2 regions of the Micromonospora vinacea genome follow, and region 1 is predicted to be linked to the other one. Evidence: riboswitches for the same ligand, from Rfam matches in the RefSeq annotation. Region 1 holds a riboswitch; the other holds the start of a gene.
What was found. Region 1 has a riboswitch for thiamine pyrophosphate ahead of IW249_RS02135 (ECF transporter S component). Riboswitches for the same ligand answer to the same signal wherever they lie in the genome.
Positions count from the first base shown of each region.

Region 1 (3,400 bases):
TCGCGCAGGTCGGCGAAGAGGTCGACCAGCTCCCGCCAGGTCCGCCGGTCCTGGCCGAAGGTGGGTTCGTCGCAGATCAACAGGCGTGGCGCGGTGGCCAGTGCCGTCGCGACGCTCAGCCGCCGCGCCTCGCCACCGGAGAGGGTGTACGGGTTGGCGGCGGCGAGCCGGGCCAGTCGCAGCCGTTCCAGCAGCCCGGCCACGGTTTCCTTGACGACCGCCTCGGGTTGACCGGTGCGGCGTGGGCCGAGCGCCAACTCGTCGAAGACCGTGCTGGTGACGAACTGGTGCTCCGGATCCTGGAAGACCGACCCGATCCGTCGGGCCAGCGCGGGGGCCCGCCACCGGTGCGGGGGAGTGCGGTGGTCCCGGCCGGCCAACTCGGCGGACGCGGTGACCCGCCCTCTGCCCGGCCGGAGCAGGCCGCCGAGCAGCAACGCCAGGGTGGACTTGCCGGCACCGTTGGGTCCGCGTACGGCGAGTGCCTCACCGGCGCGTACCGCCAGGTCGGTGGAGCCCAGCCGGGGCGGCAGGCCGAGCCGGTCGGCGGTGAGCAACAGCTCCCCGGGCCCGGCGGTGGCCGCCCGGGGCGCGATGGGGTGACCGGGCACCCAGACGCCCTCGGCGGCCAGGGCGGCGCCGTGGGTGGCGAAGACCGCCTCGGGTGTGCCGTCCGCGCGGACGCCGCCACCCGGTTCCAGGACGACCACCCGGTCGACAAGCGGCAGCGCCTCGGCGACCCGGTGCTCGACCAGGATCAGCGTGGTGTCGGCGTCCAGTGCGCCTGCCACCGCGCGCCGGACCAGGTCGGCCCCGGCCGGGTCCAGGTTGGCGGTCGGCTCGTCGAGCAGCAGCAGGGCGGGGCGCAGGGCCAGCGCGCCGGCCAGGGCGAGGCGTTGCTGCTCGCCGCCGGAGAGCGCCGCCGTGTGGCGGTCCCGGGGGTACGGGAAGCCGACCCGGTGCAGCGCCTCGTCCACCCGGGGCCAGATCTCGTCGGCCGGCACGCCCCGGTTCTCCAGCCCGAACGCGACGTCGTCGCCGCAGCGCGCCATCACCAGTTGGGTCTCCGGGTCCTGGAAGACGATGCCGACCCGTTCCCGCCCCTTGCGCGGGTCGAGCCCGTCGATCTCGACGGTGCCCTCCTGCTCGCCGGAGTCCTCGGGGAGCAGCCCGGCCAGCGCGCTGAGCAGTGTGCTCTTACCGGCCCCGGACGGTCCGAGAAGCAGAACCCGCTCCCCAGCCTCAACCCGCAGGTCAACCCCGCGAACGGCCCAGGCGCGCCGCCCAGCGTGCCGCCACCCGAACCCCCGCAGCAAAACCCCGCCCACCGACCCACCCCCCTCCCACCCAACCGCGCGCCCCGCCTAACCCTGCACGGTCGATCATGAGGTTGACGGCGGTTATGAAGATCCATCCGCCCGTCAACCTCATGATCGACGCGAGTGGGTGGGGGTTAGATCAGGGCTCGGTTTCGGCCTGCGGGGAAGCGGTCCAGGACGCCGGTGTTGGCCAGGGCGTTGGTGAGCAGCCAGCCGCCGGCGCCGGCGATCACGGTGGCGCTGACGATGGTGAGCAGCGCGTACGGGATGCGGTAGTCGGTCAGCGCGTAGTCGACGTTCCAGACGAAGAAGTCGAACAACGCGGCGCTGAGACCGGTCAGCGCACCGGCGAACACAGCGGTCGGCAGCCGGAACGACCGGTACCGGAAGGCGGCGAAGGCCAGCTCGGCGCCGATGCCCTGCACGATGCCCTGCGGGATCACCGTGCCGGCCCACTGGCTGCCCAGCAGCGCGGACAGCACCGCGGCCACCGTCTCGCAGTAGAGCGCGGCGCCGGGCTTGCGGATGACCAGCCCGCCGATCACCGCCGGCATCAGCCAGACGCCGTAGAGCAGCGTCTGCGCCGGCGGGAAGAAGGCGAACGCGCCCTCGGTGGCGCTCCAGACCAGGCCCCAGGCCCAGAAGATGACGCCGAAGGCGACAGCGATCACCGAGGCGACCACGATGTCGATGGTGCGCCAACGGTGTGTGTCGGTGGTGGATGTCATGTGTTGCTCCCAGTTCGTGAGTGCGAACCAGGAGAAGACGCACGCCGCGTCCGGTGGCACCGGACTGCGGCGCGGCTGGAGGTCGACCGAACTCCCTGCGCTGGCATTACCCAGATCAGGTTCGAGGGTCTGCGGGCGTACCCGCACTCTCAGCGCTGTGCGCTCCCCTGTCGGATATGAAGTTGTCTCGCTGACGCTAACACCGACCGGGGTCGCGGGCCCAGCAGGGCATCCGCCTGACCTGCGGGAGCGGCCGACCCGCCGCCGGCTGGGTACGCTTCCGATCATGCGGGTTGACGCGCGAGGCTTCACGTTCGAGGTGACCGTCGGCGGTCCGACGGATGGCGTACCCGTCCTGCTGCTGCACGGCTTCCCGCAGCACAGCGGCGAGTGGGACGACGTGGTACCGGCGCTGCACGCCGCTGGGCTGCGCACGTACGCGCTGGACCAGCGCGGTTACTCACCCGGGGCGCGGCCCACGGCGGTGGCCGACTACCGGATCCCCGAGCTCGTCACCGACGTGGTGGCGGTGCTCGACGCGCTCGGGCTGGACGCCGCCCACCTGGTCGGCCACGACTGGGGCGCTGTCGTGGCCTGGGCGGTGGCCGCCCGGCACCCCGAGCGGGTGCGCACGCTGACCGCGGTGTCCGTACCGCATCCGGCGGCCATGGCGCACGCCCTGAGCACCGACGCCCAACAGAAGGCCCGCTCGTCGTACATCGCGCTGTTCCGCAAGCCGGACAAGGCGGAGAAGGTGCTGCTGGCGTGGCACGCCACCGCGCTGCGCAAGCTGCTCGGCGGGGTGGGCGACACCTCCCGGGTGAACCGGTACGCCGACCCGATGCGGGAGCCGGGGGCGCTCACGGCCGCGCTGAACTGGTATCGGGCGATGTCCCGCGCCGACCTGGCCGGCGTCGGCCCGGTCGCGGTGCCCACCACGTACGTCTGGAGTGACAGCGACGTCGCCATCGGCCGGACCGCCGCCGAGGCGTGCGCGGAGAACGTCACCGGCGACTACCGCTTCGTGCAGCTGCCCGGGGTGAGTCACTGGATCCCGGACGCCGCGCCGGCCCCGCTCGCCGAGGCGATCCTGGCCCGAGCCGGCGGAACGGCCTGAACCGTGCGGGCCGGCGAGGAAAAGCCATCGTGACGACGGACGCCAGCGGGCCGGGCAGCCGTCGCTCGGTCGCCGCGCAGCTGCGCGTGCTCGGCGTACGCCCCGGCTCGACGCTGCTGGTGCACGCCGCGCTGCGTCCCCTGGGCTTCGTCAGCGGCGGCCCGCACGCGATGGTGCTCGCCCTGCGCGACGCGCTCGGCCCGGACGGCACGATCGTCGTGCCCACCCACACGCCC
Region 1 covers NZ_JADOTY010000001.1:442,481-445,880, reverse strand. Annotated here, with positions in the region: gene IW249_RS02140 (ABC transporter ATP-binding protein) at 1-1,328, opposite strand, end outside; gene IW249_RS02135 (ECF transporter S component) at 1,454-2,047, opposite strand; TPP riboswitch at 2,122-2,226, opposite strand; gene IW249_RS02130 (alpha/beta fold hydrolase) at 2,334-3,164, shown strand; gene IW249_RS02125 (AAC(3) family N-acetyltransferase) at 3,194-3,400, shown strand, end outside.

Region 2 (3,400 bases), 690 kb from region 1:
CAGGTGTTGCGCTGGGTGTCGACCCTCAGCACCTGCTTCTCGCTTGCCGGGTCGATGGTGTCACCGGTCACCGTGAACCGGGACAGCAGGTTGCGGGTGACCCCGTCGTTCGGGGCGTAGTACAGGTACACCCACTTGTTGGTGGCGAAGTCCGGGTCGAGCCGGATGCCGATGAGGCCGTCCTCGTTGCCGGTGAAGACGTCCAGGTCGACGGCGGTGACGGTGTTGCCGGTGTCCGGCTTCACGATCTGCACGCGACCGTCGCGCTCGATGTAGAAGACCCGCCCGTCGGGGGCGATGTCCAACTCCATCGGGTTGCTGGTGTTGCTGTCCAGCGTGACCTTCTCGAAGTTCGAGGTCTTCGAGGCGCCGCAGTCGGCGTTCTCGACACCGGCTGCGGTGCGGATGCCGCCGAGCAGGTGGGAGAGGAACTCGGGCTCCGCGTACGACTCCCGGGTGTGCCCGCCTCCCGTGTACCAGGAGCGGCCACCGTCGTAGTCCTGGCACCAGGCGATCGGGTGGTCCGCACCCATCGCACCGGCGCCGGCGGTGTAGCTCTTCTCGTCCAGGCTGGCCAGCACGTGCACGTCCGGCCGGGGGTTGGTCTGGTAGTTGTACCACTCGTCGAACCGGGACCAGCGGTCCGGCAGTCCGGCCGTGGACGGGTGGGCGTGGTCCTCCACCTTGACCGTGGCCTGCTGGTTCTGCGGGTGGTTGGCGAAGTACGCGCCGACCAGGTCGCCGTACCAGGCCCAGCTGTACTCGGTGTCCGACGCGGCGTGGATGCCGACGTAACCGCCGCCGGCCTTCACGTAGCGCTCGAACGCTGCCTGCTGGTCGGCGTTGAGCACGTCACCGGTGGTGGAGAGCCAGATCACCGCCTTGTACTTCGCCAGGTTGGCGTCGTTGAATGCGGCGCCGTCCTCGGAGTTGTCCACTGTGAATCCGTTGTCGACGCCGAGCTGCTGGATGGCGGCGATGCCGGTGGGGATGGAGTCGTGCCGGAAGCCGGCGGTCTTGGAGAAGACGAGGACGGAGAAGGGATCGGCTGCGGCCTTTGGCGCCTTCGGCGCCACCTGGCTGACCGGGGCTGCGGCCTTCGCATCCCGTGGGGGGACCTGGGCGGCCGCCTGGGCGGGCGCGCCGAACAGGGTGGTCGAGGCCATGGCCAGGGAGATCAGGGTTGCGGTGATGGGTACGCGGGCACGACGAGAACGGGACACGCCGCCTCCTGTGTCGTAGTTGACAGGGCTCGCGGGAGTCGGCTCGCCGAAGGCCGTCCCTGATGGAGTCGGTGGTCACACCGTGCCAGGGTGTCCCCACCGACATTTTGTCGAATCGCTGAACAAATTAATTCGGCTGGTTCGATGTCGGGCAAGATGCGGACGGGTAACGGTTCTGCAACGGCGTGCGACATTCCGAACAGGACCGCATGAAGTGCCCCATGGATCTTGATCGTTGTGGCGTGGTCCGGCCCGCCGGCTGCCGTCGACCCCGCGCCTTGGCAGGCCGGCGGATCTGTCGTACGGTGACACGCAAGTAACCCACGGGAGCCCGGTGTACCGGGCTGAGAGGGGGGCTGACAGCCCCCGACCGTTGAACCTGATCCGGGTAATGCCGGCGCAGGGAGGAGCGTTGCCGTGCCGTCCCTGGGGCGATTGCATCTCATCACCGACACCCGACCCGGCCGCGACCCACTCGCAGTGGTTCGCGCCGCCCTCACCGTGGCCCACGCCGACCTGGTGGTGCAGGTCCGGGTCGAGGATTCCGCCACCGACCGCGAGGCGTACGACCTGACCCGGCGGGTGCTGGCGCTCTGCACGCCGTACGGTGCGACCTGCCTGGTCAACGACCGGTTGCACGTGGCGCTGGCGGTGGGCGCCGCCGGTGGGCACGTCGGCGCCGACGACCTGCCGGTCGCCGCCGCTCGCCGGGTGCTCGGCCCCACCGGCGTGCTGGGCGCCACCGCCCGCGCGCCCGACCCGGCGCGCCAGGCCGTCGCGGCGGGCGCCAGCTACCTCGGCGTCGGGCCGTGCCACACCACCAGCACCAAGACCGGCCTGCCGGACCCCATCGGACCCGCCGGGGTACGCGCCGTCGTCGACGCCGTCGACGTCCCGGTCATCGCGATCGGCGGAGTGACAGCCGCCCGGGTACCGGCGCTGCGGGCCGCCGGGGCGTACGGGGTGGCGGTGGTCGGTGCGGTCTCCGCCGCCGCCGACCCGGCACTGGCGACCGCCGAGCTGATCGAGGCCCTGACGTGCTGACCGGCCGGTCCCCGTCATCGCCGTCGAGCGACCGGGCCCGGCCGGACGTGGCAGTGGTGGGGGCGGGGCCGATCGGGCTGGCCATTGCCTGGCGCTGCGCCGCGCGGGGGCTGCGGGTGGTGGTGCACGATCCGGCACCCGGCTCGGGGGCGTCGGCGGTCGCCGCCGGCATGCTCTCCCCGGTCGCCGAGGCGTACTTCGGTGAGCGGCAGCTGACCGGCTTGCTGCTGGCGTCCGCCGCCCGCTGGCCGGCGTTCGCCGCCGAGCTGACCGAGGCGACCGGGGTCGAGATCGGCTACCGGACCGAGGGCACCCTGATGGTCGGGCTCACCGGCGACGACCTGGCCGAGGCGCGCCGGCTGTGGGCGTACCAGCAGGGGTTGGGCCTGCCCGTGACGCCGCTGCGCCCCAGTGAGCTGCGCGACCGCGAACCGGCGCTCGCCCCGCGGGTGCGTGGTGGCGCGTTCGCGCCCACCGACCACCAGGTCGACCCCCGGCTGCTGGTGCCGGCGCTGCGCACGGCCGCGCAGCGGGCCGGCGCGGTGCTCGTGCCACAGCCGGTCCGGCAGCTGTCCGACGTGGACGCGCAGGTCACAGTGGTCGCCGCCGGCCGCGGGGCCGCCGCGCTCACCGGCCTGCCCGTGCGGCCGGTGAAGGGCCAGATCCTCCGACTCCGCGCGTCCGACGGCGTCGCGCCGGGCTTCCGGCACGTGATCCGGGGGTACGCCGACGGCGAGCACGTCTACCTGGTGCCCCGCACCGACGGTGAGGTAGTGCTCGGCGCGACTGTCGAGGAGCGCTCCGACACCACTGTCACCGCCGGCGCCGTGCAGCGGCTGCTGCGCGCCGGGATCGACCTGCTGCCCGAACTGGCCGAGTACGACCTGGTCGAGGCGGTCGCCGGCCTGCGCCCGGGCACCCCGGACAACGCGCCGGTCCTCGGGCCGCTGCCCGACCGACCCGACGTCCTGGCCGCCACCGGACACCACCGGCACGGCATCGTGCTCACCCCGATCACCGCCGACCTGATCGCCGACCTGGTGCTCGGCGGCGTACCCGACCCGCTGCTCGCGCCCTTTCGCGCCGACCGCTTCGGCGCTGCCGCGTTGGGCCGAACTGAACCGACGATGGAG
Region 2 covers NZ_JADOTY010000001.1:1,135,378-1,138,777, reverse strand. Annotated here, with positions in the region: gene IW249_RS05505 (ThuA domain-containing protein) at 1-1,223, opposite strand, end outside; TPP riboswitch at 1,537-1,646, shown strand; gene thiE (thiamine phosphate synthase) at 1,641-2,267, shown strand; gene thiO (glycine oxidase ThiO) at 2,261-3,400, shown strand, end outside.
Region 2: another riboswitch for thiamine pyrophosphate. It lies ahead of thiE (thiamine phosphate synthase); the one in region 1 lies ahead of IW249_RS02135 (ECF transporter S component).